One region of the Nonomuraea sp. NPDC003201 genome, then DNA from elsewhere that is predicted to be linked to it. Evidence: riboswitches for the same ligand, from Rfam matches in the RefSeq annotation. Region 1 holds a riboswitch; the other holds the start of a gene.
What was found. Region 1 has a riboswitch for thiamine pyrophosphate ahead of tenA (thiaminase II). Riboswitches for the same ligand answer to the same signal wherever they lie in the genome.
Positions count from the first base shown of each region.

Region 2: linked by a shared signal. The riboswitch ahead of ACWDX9_RS02550 (purine-cytosine permease family protein) and the one ahead of tenA (thiaminase II) in region 1 are both predicted to bind thiamine pyrophosphate.

Region 1 is NZ_JBSFTC010000561.1:203-3,864, forward strand. It holds partial or broken gene ACWDX9_RS60640 (hypothetical protein) at 1-2,049, shown strand, start outside; TPP riboswitch at 2,082-2,177, shown strand; gene tenA (thiaminase II) at 2,169-2,876, shown strand; partial or broken gene ACWDX9_RS60650 (tetratricopeptide repeat protein) at 2,857-3,662, opposite strand, start outside.
Region 2 is NZ_JBSFTC010000003.1:14,285-31,228, forward strand. It holds gene ACWDX9_RS02530 (TenA family protein) at 1-287, shown strand, start outside; gene ACWDX9_RS02535 (Fpg/Nei family DNA glycosylase) at 334-1,212, shown strand; gene ACWDX9_RS02540 (winged helix-turn-helix transcriptional regulator) at 1,233-1,628, shown strand; gene ACWDX9_RS02545 (rhodanese-like domain-containing protein) at 1,625-1,948, shown strand; TPP riboswitch at 2,004-2,119, shown strand; gene ACWDX9_RS02550 (purine-cytosine permease family protein) at 2,110-3,441, shown strand; gene ACWDX9_RS02555 (methylated-DNA--[protein]-cysteine S-methyltransferase) at 3,410-3,979, opposite strand; gene ACWDX9_RS02560 (ATP-binding protein) at 4,074-5,978, shown strand; gene ACWDX9_RS02565 (ATP-binding protein) at 6,213-6,644, shown strand; gene ACWDX9_RS02570 (YidC/Oxa1 family membrane protein insertase) at 6,628-7,269, opposite strand; gene ACWDX9_RS02575 (DUF6412 domain-containing protein) at 7,348-7,548, opposite strand; gene ACWDX9_RS02580 (hypothetical protein) at 7,545-7,718, opposite strand; gene ACWDX9_RS02585 (response regulator transcription factor) at 7,814-8,512, shown strand; gene ACWDX9_RS02590 (sensor histidine kinase) at 8,512-9,615, shown strand; gene ACWDX9_RS02595 (hypothetical protein) at 9,745-10,032, opposite strand; gene ACWDX9_RS02600 (STAS domain-containing protein) at 10,343-10,690, shown strand; gene ACWDX9_RS02605 (glycosyltransferase family 2 protein) at 11,430-12,164, shown strand; gene mptB (polyprenol phosphomannose-dependent alpha 1,6 mannosyltransferase MptB) at 12,840-14,633, shown strand; gene ACWDX9_RS02615 (hypothetical protein) at 15,274-16,944, opposite strand, start outside.

The DNA of each region.
Region 1 (3,662 bases):
GGATCCGGGTCCGGGTGGGGGGAGACCGCCGCCCGCCAGCTCGACGCGGCGCTGCTCAGCGTCGGCTTCACGTGCTCGGCCGCGCTGCTCGAGCGGCTGTCCGGGCTGCGCGGCGAGACCGTGGTCGACCTCGGCATCCGCATTCTGGCCGCCGTCCGCACGCTCGTGGGTGACCACGTCCGGCACAACGCGTACTTCCTCGACTTCCCCAAGAACGTGCCCGACACCCTGGAGTTCTGGGCCGGGCTGCTGCGCGAGGCCCTGCTCGACCCGGTCGCCGCCGCCCGCGTCGAGACCTCGGCGCTCAACCTGCTCTCCCTGCCCGGCTACGGCCGTTACCAGCACACCTACGCCGACCTGCTGGCCGCGCACGCCGAGCTGATCCCGCTGGCCGGGGACCGGGTGACCGTGCTGGAGCTGGGCGGGAGCCTGGAGTCGGAGGCGCGGGAGCTCTACTTCTCGCTGGCGGGCTCCGAGGCGCCCCTGGCCGCCGAGGACCTGGCCGCGCTGCGCCTGCTGGCCGGATCCTGCGCCGACGAGCCCGAGCGCATCCCCGTGCGCGAGAACCGCGCGATCGTCAACGAGGTCCGGCTGGCCGAGGGCCGGCCGCTGCTGGTCGACACCGTGACCGACGTGCTCCGGCTCGCCTGCGGCTGCTCCGGCGGCGATGTCACGCTGGCCGAGCCCACCAGGTTCCGCTCGTTCCGCCGGGCCGAGCGCCGCGCCCTGCTGGGAGCCCTGGACGCGGTCGCCTCGCCGGCCAGGCTCGGCGACGTGCCGCGTCACCGGGAGGAGTGGAAGCGGCTCGGCGAACGGCTGCACCCCCACGAGTACCCGCAGTTCCCGCGCGCCCGGGCCGTCTTCGACACGGCCAGGGGCACCCGCCCGGCCCCGAGCCTGGACGGCCGGGTCGAGGCCGCGCTGTCGGCGGGCCGCACCGCCGAGGCGGTGAAGCTGCTGGAGCAGGCCCCCGGGGCGCTGCTGCGCCGCCTCGACCACCTGCTGCGGACGGGCCTGTCCACGTCGGCCGTGCTGGACGCCACGGAAGGGGCCGCCTCCGGCGCCTCCGGCCGCGTCCTGCTGTCGCTGCGCGAGCACCTGCAGAACCGGCTCGCCCCTGTCGCGGGCCGCGTCTTCGTCAACCGGAACGGCAGGGCGTGGGCGGCCCCCGACTCCCGCTCGCCGCTGGAGGAGGAGGCCCTGGCGCGGGCGCTGGCCATCCTGGACGAGGAGATCGCCCGCCGCCTCCCCGACCCCGGCGAGCTGATCGTCGATCCCGACGTGCTCGACGTCGCCCTGCCGCTGTCCGGCAAGGCCGTCGTGCCCGGGCTCGGCATGCTGCCCCGGGGTTCGGTGTCGGTGGTGGACGGCGAACTGCTCAGGTTCTTCGTCCACTGGCGCGAGGCCCGGCAGCGCACCGACTACGACCTGTCCGCGCTCATGCTGGACGCCTCCTACGACGACCCGACGCACATTTCCTGGACGAACTACACCAACGACTTCGCCCAGTACTCCGGCGACCTTACCGAGGCACCTGACGGCGCGTCCGAGTTCATCGACATCCGGCTCGCCGCCGCGACCCAGCCGATCATCATCCCGCAGGTGAACATCTACGCCGGGGAAGGGTTCGACGCGGCCGCCGAGGCGTTCTTCGGCTACATGACCAGGGACGCGGCGCAGGAAGGCAGGCCGTTCGAGCCGCGTACCGTGCGCATGAAGTCGGACCTGCGCGGCTCCGGCCGGATCGCCCTGCCGCTCGTCTTCCTGCGCGGCGCCGACGGCGGCTGGCTGGTGAAGTGGCTGCACCTCTACCTGAAGGGCCACCCCGGCTTCAACCAGGTGGAGGGCAACCGCGTCAGCGCCTCCCTGCTGGTGCGCTCCATCGTCGAACGCGAATTCCTGCGCGTCCGCTACCTGGCCGACCTGCTGCGCGCGAAGAGCACGCCGGCCGGGCCCACCACCTACATCGGGCTGGCGGCGCCGGACGGCCTCCCGGAGGGGGCGCAGGTCTACACCCCGGGCACGCTGCACGAGCTGATCCCCGCCTGACACGACCGGGCCGGACCTTCTCTGCTAGCGTTGGCCGTGACGCGGGGTGCCCGGGCTGCCGGGCTGAGATCACACCCGTCGAACCTGATCTAGTTCGCACTAGCGAAGGGACGTCATCGGTGACCTTCTGTGAGAAAATCTGGGCGCGCACGGCCACGCTGCTCGAGGCGATCCACGACCACCCGTTCAACGCCGCGCTCGGCGACGGCACCCTCGACCGCGAGCGCTTCGCGTTCTACCTGGTCCAGGACGGCCGCTACCTGGTGGCCTACGCCAAGGTCCTCGCGACCGCCTCGGCCCGCGCCGGCTCCCCGGCCGACGCCGCGTTCTTCGCGCAGAGCGCGCACACGGCGCTGGTCGTCGAGCGGGCCCTGCACACCGGCTACCTGGAGGAGTTCGGGCTGACGGCCGGCGAGACGGCGGCCGTCGCCACCTCGCCGACCTGCCTGGCCTACTCCTCCTACCTCCAGGCCACGGCCCTGGCCGCCCCGTTGCCCGTGCTCGCCGCCGCCGTGCTGCCGTGCTTCTGGGTCTACCAGGACGTTGGCGCGGCACTGCTCGAACGTACGGCGGGCGCGGCCGACCACCCGTACCGGACCTGGATCGGCACCTACTCCGACCCCGCCTTCGCCGCCTCGGTGGAGCAGGCCAAGGCCATCACCGACCGGCTGGCCGAGAGCGCCGACCCCGAGACGCGCCGGGCGATGGACGAGGCGTTCTGCCGGGCCACCGAGTACGAGTGGATGTTCTGGGACAGCGCCTGGCGCCTGGAGACCTGGCCCACGGGACAATGGCTCAGGCCGCAGCTCACGCGAACGACTCGCTGAGCTCCCTGCGCAGCTCGCGGGCCTGGTGCAGGTAATGGGTGGCCAGCGCGGTGTGGCCGGACGAGCGGTACAGCTCGCCGAGCGTCTGGTACGTGTCCGCCTCCCCGCTGCGATCCCCCAGTTGCTGGAAGATCACCAGGGAGCGCTCCAACTGGTCGGAGCCGTCCGAGCGGTCGCCCCTGGCCACCTGCAGCCCGCCCAGGTTCCGCATCGCGTACGCGCCGCAGTGGCGGTCGCCGAGCGCCTCGAAGATGCCCAGCGCGTGCCCCTGGTAGCGCATGGCCCGGTCCGACTGGGCGAACAGGTCGTACATGCGGCCGAGCTGCATCGACACGCAGCCCTCGCGGTGCGCGTCGCCGAGCTCCTCGGCCAGCCGCAGCGCGTCCCCCAGCCACCGGGACGCCTGCTGCAGGTCCCGCAGCGACAGGTAGACGCGCCCGATCGCCTGCCGAGCGTACGCCTCGCCGCTGCGGTCGCCGATGGCCAGGAACATGGCCAGCGCCTGCCGGAAGGACGCGAGCGCGTTGAGATGCCGGTTGGAGAACTGGCTGACCGCCGCCAGCCCGCAGATCGAGATGGCCTCGCTCCGCGTGTCGCCCAGCTCGCGGAAGATGACGCGGGCCCGCTTGAACATGTCCTCGGCCTCGGCGTACCGGTCCTGGTAGAGGCAGACCTGGGCCAGGCCGCGCAGCATGGCGGCCTCCCCGAGGCGGTCGCCGGCCGCGCGGGCGCTGTCGAGGGCGAGACGGTGCGTCAGCTGCCACTCGTCCAGCAGGCAGTGCAGGT
Region 2 (16,944 bases), on a different contig from region 1:
CGTACACGGCGTTCCTGCTGGAGTCGGCGGCGTCGTACGGGGAGGGGCTGGCGGCGCTTTATCCGTGTATGTGGGGATATTCGAGTCTCGGGCGGATATTGGCGGAAATTTCCCCTGCTGAGTCGAAATATCGGGCGTGGGTGGACACGTACGCGGATCCAGCCTTCGCGGCGCTCACCGCGCGGATCGCGCAGATGATCGACGAGGCCGCGCCGGACCCGGCGCGGGCCGAGGAGCTGTTCGCCGAGGGGATGGCGCACGAGCTGGCCTTCTGGAGCGTGCCGTAGCCGTCCACAGGCTGTGGACGGCCGGACGCGCACGTACCCTGGGGACATGCCGGAACTTCCCGAAGTGGAGTCGCTCACCCATTTCCTGCGCGAACGGGCCGTGGGCCGTACGGTCCTGGGGATCGACGTGGTGGCCTTCCAGGCGCTCAAGACGTTCGACCCGCCGGCGACCGCGCTCGGCGGGCTGACCATCACCGGGGTGTCGAGGCACGGCAAGTTCCTCGACCTCGACTGCGACGGCCTCCACCTGGTCATCCACCTGGCCCGGGCGGGGTGGCTGCGCTGGCGCGACGACCTGTCGGGCGCGAAGCCCGTACGTCCAGGCAAGGGCCCGCTCGCGGTACGGGTCCGGCTGGCGCCCGACGAGGAGGGCCTGGCGCCCGGGTTCGAGCTGACGGAGGCCGGGACGCAGAAGCGCCTGGCCGTCTACGTCACCAAGAACCCGGACGACGTCCCCGGCATCGCCGCACTCGGCCCCGACCCCCTCGACGGGTCCTTCACCGTCGACGCGCTCAAGCGCATCGTGGGCGGCAACCGCACCCAGATCAAGGGGCTGCTGCGCGACCAGAAGATCATCGCCGGCATCGGGAACGCCTACTCGGACGAGGTGCTGCACGCGGCCAAGATGTCCCCGTTCAAGATCGCGGCCACGCTGACGGACGCGCAGATCGCCGACCTGCACGAGGCCATCATCACCACCCTGGGGGAGGCGGTGGAGCGGGCGCACGGGCTGGCGGCCAAGGACCTCAAGGCGGAGAAGAAGTCGGGACTGCGGGTCCACAACCGGACCGGGCAGCCGTGCGACGTCTGCGGCGACACGATCCGCGAGGTGTCCTTCGCGGACTCCTCGCTGCAGTACTGCCCCACCTGCCAGACCGGCGGCAAGCCCCTCGCCGACCGCCGGCTGTCCCGCCTTCTCAAGTGAGCTCGACGGAAGAAGGCACTGTGGAACCGCTCGACGACTACGACGTGCGCCAGTGGGACACGCGCGAGGACTGCGAGGTGCGCCAGATCCTCGACCGCATCGCCGACAAGTGGTCGCTGCTCGTGATCGCCCTGCTCGACTGCCAGAGCCTGCGCTTCACCCAGCTCCGCCGCGAGATCGACGGCGTCAGCCAGCGCATGCTCAGCGTGACCCTGCGCCAGCTGGAGCGGGACGGCCTGGTCAGCCGCACGGTTCATCCCGTCGTGCCGCCCAGGGTGGACTACGCGCTCACGCCGCTCGGCCGTACGCTGCACGAGACCATCAAGTCGCTGGTCACCTGGACGGAGACGCACCAGGAGGAGATCGCCGCGGCGCGTGCGGCCTACGACGCCAGGCGCGAGATGATGGAGTCATGACCGTTCCTGAGATCGAGGCCAGTGCCGTTCCGGCAGACGCTTACCTGCTCGACGTCCGTGAGCAGGACGAATGGGTCGCGGGGCACGCCCCGGAGGCCGTGCACATCCCCATGACGCAGATTCAGGGGCGGGTCGACGAGGTGCCCGGCGACCGCACGGTCTACGTCGTCTGCCGGGTGGGCGGCCGGTCCCTGCAGGTCGCGGCCTGGCTCAACCAGCTCGGGCGCGACGCCGTCAACGTCGGCGGCGGCATGCAGTCGTGGGAGTTCGCGAGCCGCCCGATGGTCAGCGAGACCGGGCAGCAGCCGTTCGTGGCGTAAAAGGGCCCCACTGTGGCGGTTTCGTCGTTGCTGAGGCATGATGAGGGCGCCAACTGCAGATTGTCGCGGGAGCTCGGGGTGCGCCGGGCTGAGAGGGCAGCCATAGATCCGCTGCCGACCGCCTGAACCTGTCCGGGTAATGCCGGCGTAGGGAGTGTGCGATGACGCATGTCGTCGACGAAGTTCCGCTGACTCTTGAAGGCAGGCCGCCGAAGACCCTGGGCGTGCTCGATCAGGGCGCGCTCTGGGCGAACCTCGGAGTCAGCCTCCTGGGCTTCTCCGGCGCGTTGCTCCTGCTCAACCCCCTGTCCGACGCTCCCCTCAGCCTGACCGCCGCGCTTTTGGCGACCGTGGTCGGCAGCCTGATCGGCACCGCCATGGTGGGCCTGTCCGCCGTCCCCGGCACCCAGACGGGGCAGCCCGCGATGGTGCTGCTGCGGGGCCTGTTCGGGGCGCGGATCTCGTACGTCCCCACGGTGCTGAACATCGTCCAGATGCTCGGCTGGGCCGCGTTCGAGCTGTGGGTGATCGCCAAGGCGGCCAGCGCGATCTTCGGCGCCGTGCCGTACCAGGTGTGGGTGATCGCGGCGGGGTTGCTGACCACCGCGCTCACGATCTGGCCGCTCGGGTCCGTCAGGCTGCTGCGGCGGTACGTCACCATCGGCGTGATCGTGTCGATGGTGTGGTTCGCCTGGTTCTTCCTGACCAGGGCGCCCGCGCACACCGGCGGGTCCTGGACGGCCTTCGCGCCCGCCGTGGACTACGTGATCGCGCTGTCGGTGTCGTGGGTGCCGATGGCGGCCGACTTCGCCCGGCACTCTAGGTCGAGCAGGGCCGCGTTCACCGGCGTCGTCGGCGGCTACACGCTGGCTCAGGTCGCCTGCCTGGGCCTGGGCGTGTTCGCGGTGGCCATGGCGGGGGCCGACAAGGTGGCGGCCGACGGGACGTCGGTGTTCGGCGCGTTCGTGGCGGTGCCGCTGGGCGCGCTGTTCTTCGCGATCCTGGTGCTGCGCGAGACCGACCAGTCGTTCGCCAACGTCTACTCCACCACGGTCTCGCTGCAGAACCTGATGCCGCGGGTCGACCGGCGCGTCTTCTCCATCGCCATCGGCGTGCTGAGCGTCGCGATCGCCCTGGTCGTGGACGTCAACTCGTACGGGGCGTTCCTCGGGGTGATCGGGGCGGTGTTCGTCCCGATGTTCGCGGTGCTGGCCGTGGACTACTTCGTGCTCGGCGGCTCGCGGAGCTGGAACACCGCGGAGAACGCGCCCTCGCGCTGGTCGAGGCTGGTGCCGTGGGCGCTCGGCTTCGTGGCGTACTGGCTGACGACCTCCGCGCCCACGCTCAAGCCATGGGACGGCTTCTGGCAGGAGGTTCGCGACGCCATCGGCTTCACCCGGCAGCCGTGGATGAACGGGGCGCTCGGCGCGGCCGTCGTCGCCGTGCTGGTCACCCTGCTGATCAGCTGGTCGACGCGCGCCTTTCGACGTTGAGCAGGTGCTGCTTGGCGGCCGCGCCGCCCGCGTAGTCGCCGAGCGCGCCGTCCTCACGCACCACCCGGTGGCACGGCACGATCACGCACACGGGGTTGGAGGCCAGCGCGTTGCCGATCGCCCGCAGCGCGCGCGGCCTGCCGATGCTCGCGCCGATCTCCTCCAGCGTGGTGGTGGTGCCGTACCGGACCGCCATCGTCTTCTGCAGCACCGTGCGGGCGAAGGACGTCGCCAGCGCCAGGTCGACGGGCGTGGTGAACGCGCGCAGGCGGCCGGAGAAGTAGGCGTCCAGCTCCCTGCGCACCGGGTCGAGCCGACGCGGATCCGGGCCGATGAACCTGCCCACGTGCCTCGTGAGCAGCTCGAACACGGCGTTTTCCGGCTCGAAGCTGCACGCCGCGACGCCCTTGCCGGTGACCGCGAGCATCAGCCTGCCGACGGCCCCGTCATAGGGGCCGAACGCGATGTCGGGAGGCGCCTCACCTCGATAGGTGCTGGAGGTCACGCGCAACAGGGCATCGAGATCGTTGCTCGACATGCCACCAGCCTCCCAGCCGCCGAGAATCACCGTGACCGCAGCGTATCGGACGGATCGCCCGACGCACTCACCACGCCACGTGCACTATGGAGGAGTGGGGGACGAATGGGCCGGTAGTGACGACGAAATAGCTCGCGCTGCCCTCGCCGGTTCGCCCAACGCCGTCGTGGTCGTCGACCGTGATCAGAGCGTACTGGTCTGGAACGAGGCGGCCGAACGGCTGTTCGGGTGGACGGCGGAGGAGATGCTCGGGCGCCGGGCGCCGATCGTGCCGGGCGAGCTGACCGCCGAGCACAACGCCGTGCTCGAACGCGTACGCACCGGCGGCCAGGTCTCGGTCCGCACCAAGCGCTTGCGCGACGACGGGACCGTGCTCGACGTGCGCGTCGACATCAGCGCGCTGCGCCTGGGCAGCTCCGTGGCCGGGTACGTCTGCGTGCACCACCTCGCGCGGGCCGACCAGGTGGCCAAGGACCGCATGGCCCGCCGGGCCAGGCTGGTGCGCCGGCTCACCGACGTGGTCGGCGACATCAACTCCGAGCTTGAGCTGTCGGCCGTGCTCGACCGGATCTCGGCCAGCCTCACGGAGCTCACCGGGGCGGACGCGGGCGGGTTCGTGCTGATCGAGGGTGAACGGTTACGGCTGGTCAGCACGTACCAGCTGCCGGAGGCCATCAGGGGCACCACTTCGGACCTGCGTACGAGCCTCGTCGACAAGCTCTTACGCACCGGCAAGACCGTCATGCTGGAGTCGAACGGGCTCGAGGACCTGGTCTGGGCCCGGCTGAAGGGGCTGCACACGATCGCACTGGGCCTTGCCGCCGTCGGAGGGCGCCCGTACGGGGCCTTGTACGCGTTGTTCGCCCAGAGCACACCCGGACACCTCGAACTGGAGCTGCTGGAGCTCCTGGCCGGTCACGCGGGCATCGCCGTCGGCAACGCGGTGGCCTACCAGGAGGCGGTGCGGCAGCGGGCGCACGAGCAGGCCGTCTTCGACGCCAGCGCCGACGGCATCGCCGTGCTCGACGGATCGGGACGGGTCGTCCGGTGGAACCCGGCCGCCGCCGAGCTCACCGCGTTCCCGGCCGAGGCCGTCATCGGCGGGCCGCCGCCGTTCCCGCTGCCCAAGCCGGGCGAGAAGGTCACGTTCCAGATGGAGACCGGGCGGTGGCTGGACGTGGTGAGCGCGCAGATCGAGGAGACCGGCGAGGTGGTCATCGACTTCCGTGACGTGACCACGGCCAAGGAGCTCGAGGAGGCCAAGGACCTGTTCCTGGCCACGACCAGCCACGAGCTGCGTACGCCGATCACGATCGTGCGCGGGTTCGCCAGCACGCTCGACCGGCGCTGGGACAAGATGAGCGACCCCGAACGCCGCTCGGCCGTGCACACGATCTCCGAGCGGGCCAGGTCGCTGGGTGAGCTCATGGACCACCTGCTGCTCGGGGCCAGGGCGGGGGCCGACGAGCTCAAGGTGCGGATCGAGGAGTTCGACCTGGCCGAGCGGATCGACGCGGCCACGCTCGGGCTGCCCGCGCTGTCGGACAGGCACCGGGTCGAGGTGGTCATCCAGGAAGGGCTGCCGAACGTGCTGGGGGACGCCCTGGCCACGGACATCGTGCTGGGGCAGCTGCTGGAGAACGCGTTCAAGTACTCGCCCAAGGGCGGGCTGATCAGCGTGGAGGCCTGGGCCGAGGCCGACAACGTGGTCGTGGTCGTGGACGATGAAGGGGTCGGTATCGCCCCTACTGACCGAGAGAGGATCTTTGAGAGGTTCGTCCAGGTGGACAGCGGCGACCGGAGACGGTTTGGTGGAGTGGGGCTCGGTCTCTACATAGTCCGCAGCCTCGCCAGGGCCCAAGGCGGAGACGTGAGCGCGCACCCGAGACCCGGAGGCGGCACACGGATGCGTCTCGAACTGCGAGCGAGCGCCGCCGCCTGGACTGAGGAGCGGCGGGAGCGCAGCGACCAGAGCGACGAGGGAAGGCGGCGGGTCTGAGCGAGCGAGCCGCCTCACGAAGTGAGGCCATGAGCACGAGGGGCTTTTCGTGCGTAGATTCCACTATCGGATCCGACACACCGAGGCGGTAACGAGGTGGTCACAGTTGAGCTGATCTATCGTCCAATGTGTACAAGCTGTGATCGAGATGCGGTTTCTGGGATCGAGTAACGGGGCATTTCGGTCGTACCGGGGAGTGTTCCCGCGGGGGGCACAGGGAACGGGGAGGTGGGTGTGTCAAGCGTGGTGCTGCTGCCGTACGCGCCGTCCAGCGTCGCCGTCGCCCGCCAGCGCCTGAGCACTGAGCTGCAGGACAGCGGGGTTTTTTCGACGGCGATCGATGACGCGGTGCTCGTGGTGAGCGAGCTGCTGAGCAACGCGCTGAGGCACGCGCATCCCCTTCCGTCGGGGATGGTGAGAGTGGCGTGGCTTCGGAGTGACGATCACATCGAAGTGGCGGTGAGCGACGGGGGTGCGGCGACCGAGCCGCGCGCGGGCCGCCCGACCCTGTCGTCGCTCGGGGGCCGGGGGCTCGGCATCGTGGAATACGTGGCGGAGAGCTGGGGGGTCCGGCACGACGGTGACACGACCACGGTGTGGGCCATCCTGCCCGCTCCTTGCGGATCGATGAACGGGCAGGTCACAGCCCTCAGAGAGGCCGGCTAGCCAGCACCGCCCGCTCGGTCGTGGCCCATGCCATGGACACGAGCAGGTAGAGCCCGGCCGCGAGCGGCAGCACCAGCGCGGCGAGCACGGAGCCGTACGGCATCCATGGCAGGAGTCGCTTCAGCCACTCCGGCTGGTCCTCGGTCACCTTGATGTTCCTGGCGGAGAACCATGCCACCACCGCGACCAGCGCGATGACCAATACAAAGACCAAAACAGGCGCACTGACCAGACCGAAATTGGCGATCGCCCCGGCGACCTGCTGACCCAGCGGAGCGCCGAAAAGGGTATGTCCGGCCAGCGCGGTCGGATGCGTGGCCACCCGGTACATCAGCCACATGAACGGAAACTGCCCCAGCATCGGCAAGAACCCGGCGAACGGCGAAGTGCCTTCCTTGGCGAACAGCGCCGAGGTCTCCTTGGCCAGCCGCTCGGGGTTGCGCGCGTGGCGCTTCTGGAGCTCGCGCAGCTTGGGGGCGAGCCGCTGGCGGAGCTTCATGGTCCGGGACTGGCGGACGTTCAGGGGGAGCAGCAGGAGCCGTACGGCCAGGGTGAACAGCACGATGCCCAGCGCGGCACTGCCCCCGGACATGCTGATGACGAACGTGACGAGAGAATCGATCATGAGCCCTACTTGGAGTGAGATGGGGGAAAAGGGCTCACTCGTACGAGGAGCCCCGCTTGACGATGAAGCGGGGCGTGCCTAAGGGGCTCGTGGACGCGAGCGACCGGCCGCGTCAGGGTCGCGCTGCCGCTGGAAGGCGGTACGGCGCGCGTAACTCAGCGGAAAGCTCGGCGGCCCTCCACTGAGGATGGGCAGGAACGTGGCTGCCCACGTGGCCAGCAGCAGGATCGCCAGCATGGTGATCCCGACCAGCCACGGGTCGAACAGGAAGAACGTCAATGCGATCGGGAGGACTTGCCCACCACGGTGACCGCGACGAAGACGAGCAGAGCGATCACCCCGATGATCAAAGCGATCTTGACCAGGCCTACCAGCATCGGCAGCAGGAAATTGAACAGCACGAAGAGACCCAGCAGGGTCCCCAGCACAAGCATCACGACTCTACCCATGACAGCAACCGTACGTCGTCCGGACATGATCCGCGAGGCTTACGAAGCAATGACGTACCTGACACTTACCTGTTCCCCGGCCGTACCGTGAAGTCGTGAACACGCGCATCCTGGTGGTCGATGATGATCCGACCGTTTCCGAGGTCGTCGCGCGCTATCTGGAGCGCGACGGTCACGAGGTCGAATGCGTCGGCGACGGGGTGGAGGCGCTGCGCAGGGCGCTGGCCCATCCGCCCGACCTCATGGTGCTGGACCTGATGCTGCCCAAGCTCGACGGGCTGCAGGTGTGCAGGAAGCTCAGGGAGCGCTGGCCCGTACCGGTGATCATGCTGACCGCGCTCGGCGAGGAGATCGACCGGGTGGTCGGGCTGGAGACGGGGGCCGACGACTACGTGACCAAGCCGTTCAGTCCTCGTGAGCTCGCGCTGCGCGTGCAGTCGGTGCTGCGGCGGGCGCGGGGGGCGTCCGTCACCGGCGGCACCGGGGTGCTGCGCGACGGGGATCTGGTGGTGGACGTGGGGGCGCACGAGGTTCGGCTGCGGGGGGACGAGGTGATGCTGACGGCGCGGGAGTTCGATCTGCTGGCGCATCTCATGCGCAATCCGCGGCAGGCCTTCAGCCGCTCCGCGCTGCTGAACCAGGTGTGGGGGTGGTCGTTCGGCGACTCCTCCACCGTGACCGTGCACGTCAGGCGGCTGCGGGAGAAGATCGAGCCGGATCCGACCGAGCCGCGGAGGATCGTTACGGTGTGGGGGGTCGGATACCGGTATGAGCCGATGGAGGGCGGTGCCTGATGCCGCAGCCCGGTGACCTGCCCATGGTCGTGGCGGTGGCGGCCGGGCTCGGGCTCGTGGCCGCCCTGCTGGGCATCGGGGTGATGTGGCGGCTGCGCACTAGGTCCATCGGGGTGATGATGGCCGTGGTCGTGGTGGTCGCCGTGGCGGCCACGCTGGCCGGGGTCGTGGCGATCATCATGAAGATGATCATCGAGGGTCCCGTCAAGGACTTCGTGCTGAGCGTGGTGGCCGTGGGCGGGCTGGTGGGGCTCGGGGTGGCGTTCGTGCTGGCCAGGCGGGTGGTCGCGGAGAGCCGGCGGCTGGTGGCCGCCGTGCGCGCCGTGCCGTTCACCGCGCCCCGGGGGCTGCCGGCCGAGCTCCAGACCATCGCGAACACCCTGGAGGAGGCGTACGCGCGGGAACGGGCCCTCGAAGGGGCGCGGCGGGAGCTCGTCGCGTGGGTGAGCCACGATCTTCGTACGCCGCTGGCCGGGATGCGGGCCATGGTCGAGGCGCTGGAGGACGGGGTGGTGTCCGATCCGCTCACGGTCGCGCGCTACCACGCCCAGATCAAGCTGGAGGTGGAACGGCTCTCGGGGATGGTGGACGACCTGTTCGAGCTGTCGCGGATCCACGCGGGGGCGCTGCGGCTGTCGCGTTCGCGCATCGGGCTGGCCGACCTCGTGGCCGACACCGTCGCCGGGGCCGAGCCGCTGGCCAGGGCCAAGGGGGTGGTCCTGACGGCCGAGGCGTCGGCGTCCCTGCCGGTGGAGGCCGACGCGGGGGCGTTGGGGCGGGCCCTGCGGAACCTCGTGATCAACGCCATCCGGCACACGCCGTCGGACCGGACCGTGGTGCTGCGGGCCGGGGTGGATGAGGAGGGGATGGCTTGTCTGTCGGTTGCGGACTGTTGCGGGGGGATTCCTGAGGAGGACCTGCCCCGGGTGTTCGAGGTCGCCTTCCGGGGGGAGGCCGCTCGTACGCCTACGGCCGACGGCGGGGCGGGGCTGGGGCTCGCCATCGCGCAAGGGATCGTGGAGGCGCACGACGGGGTGATCGGGGTGGTCAACGACGGGCCGGGGTGCCGGTTCGAGATCCGGCTCCCCCTGGTCGCCGGCTGACCGGCCCCCTCGTTCCTGACCCTGGCTCCTCGGCGGCCTCCTGCTGCACGGCGGCTCATGTACCCCTGCCACCAGCTTCCTAATGCCTGGCGCTGGGGCGCTCCTGGTGTCGGCCTCCTGACGCGGCCCTCAGGCGCTCTCCGGGAGCTCCGGCTCGGCCGGATCCCTCGAGGTGCCGAACGACTCCGACATCGCTCGAAATGTCGGGCAGGGCCAGCGCCACATGCAGCTCCGGCACCGCAGGATCGGATGGGCGGCGTCGCTGGTGATGCCTCCCGCGTCCCTCGGCTGGTGAAGCTCGAGCAACCTCAGCCCGAGCTCCAAGAACCTGAGCAGATCAGCCCGGGCACCGCCCAGGAAGTCAAGGTCCTCGATCGCGAGCCGGGTGCGGATGGGGACGTAGCCTTCGCGGTTCACCAGGCTGCGGAGGCGCTCTGCTTCGTCATGCCATGAGGTGGCCTTCTCCGTGCGGATGAGGATGTTCTCCAGGCGCTCTCGGAGCCCTTGACGCTGAGGGTCTTCAGGTTTTTCTGCTTTCATCGTCGCGGGACCCGTCTGTCGTGCCCCAGCCCCTCCTTCGCCGTGAAGTCGTGCCGTGTCCGGTGTCACGCTGTCAAGCTTCGCGTACTCTCCGTTTCCATGGAGCCCAAACGGAGGACAAAAACCTGTGGTTGCCCTATCGGCGTGACAACGTGACCGGAAGCCTCCGCGCCGCTAGCCTGCCCATGTGGAGCTCAAGGTCTCGACTCGATCACATGCCGGGTGCGCACTGGTTGCCATCACCGGAGAAATCGACCTCTATACGGCGCCTCACCTGCAGTCCGAGTTCACTCGGCTGCTGCAGGAAGGGCCCAGCCGAGTGGTCATCGACATGTCCGCCGTGGATTTCTGCGACTCCACGGGGATGAACGTCCTGCTGTCTGCGCTCAAGCGGATGAAGGAGCAGGGAGGGGCGCTCGACGTGGCCGCCCCACGTCCTGCGGTCCGCAAGATTCTGCAGGTCACCGGGCTCGACTCGGTGTTCACCGTGTACGACGAGGTGCCGCAGGAGTTCCTCATAACCGAGGGCTCATGACGGGATCCGTGCTCGGATCCGAGGACGTACAGAGCGGGGTCGCCTCGACCCTGTCCGCAGGGGCGGCGCGCTGGACAGCGGCGCCGCTGCTCGCGCATGCATCACACCGGGCACCTGCGGCGCGCTCTGAGAACGTGTCGCGCAGGGCGTCGGCAACGCGACCTGGGGACACGTCGCGCTGGACCTCGGCAGCGCGTCCTGAGGGCGCGTCGCCGTCGCGCGGGACATTAGCACCGCGACCTGCCGAGACGTCCTGCGTGACAGCACCGCCCCGGCCCGCACACGGGACATGCAGGGCGGCAGCGCCCCGTCCTGCACATGGGATGTGCAGGACAGCAGTGCCTCAGCCTGCGCATGGGACGCCAAGCGTGGCAGCACTCCCGCCTCTGCACGAGGCCCTGCCTGAGGTCGTGCACGCACTTCGGCACGAGGCCCTGCATGGGGTCGTGCACGCACTCCGGGACGCGGCCTCGCAAACAGCCGCCCTGCACGAGACGGCGACGGGGACGGTGACGGTGACTGCCGCCATGCGCGGCACGTTGCAACCGCCTCACAACGTGCCGTGCTGCCGCTGCCGTACCGACCGTGGCTGGAACGTCGGCTACGGTGGCAATAACGGCCCGAGTCGGGTCGCGAGTCACGGCCCGGGTCGCGTCGCCGGCTACGGCCCGGACGTCGTTCCCGGCCCCGGCGCTCGGCTGAGGAGAAACGGAAGCGTCGTGTGCGGAGGTGGCGCTCGGTGAGCAGCAGTGGCGACACAGCGGTCATCATCCCGGCCGCCAACGAAGCCGACCGCATCGCGGCCACCGTCACGGCTGCCGCGGCCCTGCCAGGCGTGGACCTGGTCGTGGTCGTGGACGACGGCTCGCGGGACCAGACCGGCAGGGTGGCCCGCGCGGCCGGCGCCAGGGTGGTGCGCCACAGCCGCAACAGGGGCAAGGCCGCCGCGATGGAGACCGGCGCGGAGGCCGTCCGTCTCCTCGACGAGGGTGCCACCCCCCGCCACCTGCTCTTCCTCGACGCTGACCTGGGCGAGACGGCTCACGCCGCCGCACCCCTCATCGAGCCCGTACGCGCGGGCAAGGCCGACATGACCATCGCGGTCTTCACGACCAGGGTGAAGCTGGGCGGCCACGGCCTGGTCGTACGCCTGTCGAAGGAAGGCATCCGCCGGGCCACCGGCTTCGCACCCGCCCAGCCGCTCAACGGCCAGCGCTGCCTCACCAGAGCCGCTTTCGAGGCGGCCCGTCCGCTGGCGCACGGGTTCGGGGTGGAGACGGCGCTGACGATCGACCTGCTCCACAAGGGGTACCGGATCGAGGAGGTGGAGGTCGACATGGCCCACCGTGCCACGGGGACGGACTGGCGAGCCCAGCTCCATCGAGCGATCCAACTCCGGGACGTGGCCCTTGCGCTAGCCACGCGAGAGCCGCTAATCGCCCAAAACCTCAACAAAATCCGCCCCAATCACTGACCATCCCCACACCTGGCGACGACCACAAAGCCGTTTTCCTTCCTCGGACCAGGACGGCGGCCCTCCCCTCCACAGGGACCCACAGCCTGATCCCGGTTATCCACAGGAAGGTCCCGTCCGGCCGAAGCCCCCTTGCGAGTGTGCTGGAATTTGCCGGTGACTTCGGAGAAGCGGCACGAAAAGGCACGGGGCCGGCTCGCCGGGCTGGCCACGGCGGCGATCGGCGCCTCGATCCTGCTGACGATCACCATAGGCCTCCTCGGCCCATCCCCGATGGTGCCCGCGCTGACCGGCCCCAGCTGGCAGCCGCCGTACTCTCTCGACGTCCACCCCAACCCTTACCTGGTGATCGCCTTCGCCGCCGCCGCGATCACCCTTGGCGGCCTCGGCCTCCTGACCGCCCTCACCCTGACCCACCGCCCAAAGCTCCCCCACCCACCCACACCCACCCCCGACACCCCACCCACAGCCGCCTCCCACACCTCACCCGCGGCCAGCTCCGACACCCCACCCGCAGCCGCCCCCCACACCTCACGCGCGGCCAGCTCCGACACCCCACCCGCAGCCACTCCACCGCCCACCAGCCCGGACCACACCACTTCCCCACAGCCAACTCCGACGCAACCCGATGAGCCGCAGCCGCCTGCACCGGGAGCAATCGGTCCTCAGGCCGACATGACAGGGGCCGACGTGCCGCAACCCCCTGCGCCGGGGACACCCGGGCCTGGGACCGACGCGACGGGGACAAATGCGCCGCGAGCAGCTGCGCCTGGGACCAGTGGTCCTGATAGTCCGGACGGGCCACCGCCAGGCGCGCCGAGCAAACGTTGGCCACTCTCGAGTCAACATGGGCCGCTGTCGAGCAGGCGTGGGGCACTGTCGGGCAAGCTCTGGAGGCTGCCGAACGCCCGCCTCCTCGTCCTAATCGGCTGCGCAGCCGCCGCAATCCTGGCGTTCCTACCGCCATCCGGCTCCGGCGACCACCTCAACTACGCCGCCTACGGCCGCATGGTGACACTGGGCCTCAGCCCGTACACCCATGGCGCGGTGGACCTCCCAGGCGACCCCATCGCGGACGCGGTCGAGGAGCCCTGGCGCGAAGAGCCGAGCGTGTACGGCCCGGTGGCCACGGCCGTACAAGCGGTGGCGAGCTGGATCGGCGGCGACTCCCTCCGCCTGACGATATTCGTGCTGGCCCTGGTCAACGCCGCCGCGTTCATAGCGACGGGCCTGCTCATCGACCGTTTCACCAGAGACGACCCGACCAGACGCTTGCGCGCCGCACTCCTGTGGACGGCCAACCCCCTCCTGCTCTACCAACTGGTGGCAGGAATGCACGTGGACACCCTCGCCATCGCCTGCATGGTCGCCGCCCTCCTGGCCAGAAGCCGCCCCACAGGATCCGGGGTCCTGCTCGGGCTGGGAGTGGCGATCAAGGTCAATGCCGGCCTCGTGGCCCTTGGCCCCGCCTGGGAGCTACGACGCCGCCCCGCCCGCCTGGCCCTCATGGCGGCCTGCGCACTCGTCGTGGTGGTCATCGGGTACGCGATCGTCGGCCCGGAAGCGATCGCCCCGATGACGCGCACGAGCAAGTCGATCTCCCACGCCTCGTTCTGGAAGCTCGTCCAGGGCTGGCTCCAGTCCATCGTGGGCACAGGCAGCGCCTACCGAGGAGAGATCCAGATCGGCTCACTCCTGGTGCTCGCATTCCTCGCCTGGTCCCTGCTCCGGCTGGCCTCCCGCTCCCGCCAACCCGGCCTCCCTCCAGCACCCACCCCGAGCAACGAGGCAACCCCCATCCCATCGAACGGGCCCGGCCACCCCACGACCTCCACAACGAGCTACCGGGCAGCAAGCGAGCCAAGCAGCGCCACATCGAGCACAGTGACCCACCCACCGGTAGGTGGACCAGGCAATGCCACCTCGAGCGGAGTGAGCCACCACGCTACGAGCCAGGTGAGTAACGCCCCATGGGGCGGACCGACTAACGACCCAGGAAGTGGGACAAGTAACGACGAAGGAAGTGGACCGAGTACCGACCCAGGAACTGGGACAAGTAACGACCCAGGGAGTGGGACGAGCAACGACGCAAGAAATGGGGCGAGTAACGGCGCAGGTCGCTGGTCGAATCGCTGGACAGCGCCGCACGGCAACGGCGGACTTGAAGCACCGGTCGTGGCGGCGGGGCTGATGGTCGCCTACGTATTCGCCACGCCGTATATCCTGCCCTGGTACGACGGACTGGCCCTCGGATTGCTGGCGCTGGTGGCGGCCTCCACGGTGGACAGGTTCGTGGTCGCCCACCTGCTGGTCCTGTCGTTGGCATACCTCCCGGCCAGAGTGAACGGGCAGCCAGAGGATCTCGATTGGCTCAGGGAGGTGGTCCGGCCTCAACTCGCGTGGGTGCTGCTGGCCCTGACGGTGGCATTGGTCCTATGGGCGTGGCGAACTGCCAGACGTACCCTGTGACGCGCCGCGCCCGAGCCGACGCCGATGGGAGGCGTTCGCGTGCCGATCGCCATAGCGGCTACCAGCACCAGCCTTACGATCCGCCCACCCCAACACACGCCAGCAACGAGGGTCAGCCGGTAGGCAACGGCGTCCAGCAGACGCCAACCACCAGCACCCAAGCCCCACCCGACCGACGCCAACGATCAGCGCTCGCCCAAGGGCACCGATCCGGTGACGGACGGCACCGGATCGGGTCACCGGGAGCGATGGGCGGGGCATCGGGCCGTCCAGGCCGGACCGAACGCCTGCGGGAATGAGGGACCCGACCCCGTTTCCTCGGACCCCGGACCCCGGACTCCGAATCGCGGACCCTGGACTCCGGATCGCGGATCACGGGCCTCGGACCCTGGACTCCGGACCCCGGATCACGGATCACGGATCACGGATCATGGACCCCCGGCCCCGGACCCCGGATCACGGGGCATGGACCCCGGACCTCGGATCACGGACCTCGGATCAGGGACCTCGGACCACAGGGCACGGATCATGGGCCCCGGGTCACGGACGCGATCTGGGCTGCCTGAGGGCGGCGCGTATGGGGGCGACCAGAACGCTCAGCACCGTTCGGAGCGTTCGGCTGAGCGTGTGCCACTCATGCTCACTCCATAGGAACGGTGGTGAGTTGGAGGGCGCGGACGCAGGCGGCCAGGGTCAGCGGGACGGCCACCGTCAGGGCCATGGCGGGGATGGCGATGCCGGAGTCGTTCATGAGGAAGCCGACGAAGGCGCACGTGAGGGCGCCGAACAGGCCCGCTCGGAGGGCGGGGGTCAGGCGGTAGGCCTGGCCGAGAGCGGAGGCGCCCCATCGCGAGGGGCGGTCGAGTATCAGGAACAAGAAGGCCAGCGCGACCAGCGAGAGGAGGGTCAGTGACCAGTTCCCGACGGTTACGCCGATCATGGCGCTGAACTTGCGCCCGACGACCGTCCACGCCTGGCCGTCGATGATCTGCTGGACGAAGTTGCCCAGGTGGGTGCGCTGGGAGTCGGGGCGCAGCCAGTCGAACACCGAGAGGGCGCCCACGAACGCGGCCCCCACGAGTCCGACGAGCAGGAGTCTCAACAGCGATACGCGTTTGCCGGAAAGCAGAATGAGGAAGACCGCCAAGCCGATCACGAACGCCGGTACACCGCCGAAGTCAGCTCCCCACGAAGGCCACCCGTCCGCGAAGACCGCGAGTCCCCCGTACAGGGCGCACGCCGCCACGACCACGACCCTGGACACGCCTCTGCCGAGCAACCACTGCGCCACGCCTGCGAGTCCGAGGATGGTGCCTGTGGCGTAGACGGCGAAGGCGATGTTGCTGAAGCCGTAGAAACGGCCTCCGGTCACGGGCTCGTAGCCGGTTACTGCGTTCACCTGGAGCTTGGAGCCGGTCATGACGTCGATGAGGAGCGCGAGGGAGGTGACGGCGGCGACCACGGTGAGCGGGCCCAGCACGTGCGCCCGCCACGGACCGGCGAAGGCCAGGGCGGTGATCAGTCCGGCGATGGCCACGATCGTCACGATCACCGACAGCATCGGTACGGGCAGGGTCCACCAGGGCACCAGTTGGGCCAGGAATGTGGAGACGGGGATGGCTCCGCTGATCACCGCGACGATCTGGACGGATTTGAGGAGCTTGGAGCTGCTCGCGAAATCGCCGCCTGAGGTGTCGAGGGCTGAGGTGCCTTCCTGCGGAGTGGACGAGGGCTTGATGGGCGAGGGCTCGCTGGATGGGTGTTCGGCGGACGAGGGGTCGGTGGGTGGGCGGTCGGTGGGCGGGAGGTTGGTGGCGGAGGGTGACGTGGGTGGGTGTTCGGCGGCGGACGGGGGTTTCGCGGATGGAGGTGCGGTGGCTGAGGGGTCGGTGATTGAGGAGGCGTTGGGCGAGGCTTCGGTGGGTGGAGGGGTGGTGGATGGGGTTTCGGTGGGTGGGAGGTTGGTGGAGGGGGGCTTGGTGCCGGGAGAGGTGGGGGAAGTGGTGTCTCGGCGGCGGCGGAGGGCCAGGGCGGCGAAGGCGTAGAAGAGGAGCTGGACCGTCACGAGGACGGCGAAGAACGGGCCGCGTACCTCCCGGAGCACCTGGCTCGCCAGGTCCCCGTCCGACAGTTCCGCCACCGTTTCGGCCGGTGTGGCGGCGGTCGGGCCGTTGGGTTGCCAGGGGCGGCCGACCACTTGGCGTGGGGCGGGGAGGCCCAGGAGCTGGATGGCGGTGGCGGTGAGGTCGGTGATGGTGACCAGGGCGTCCTGGCGGGTGGAGGTGGCCGTGAGGTAGCCGTGGTCGTACGG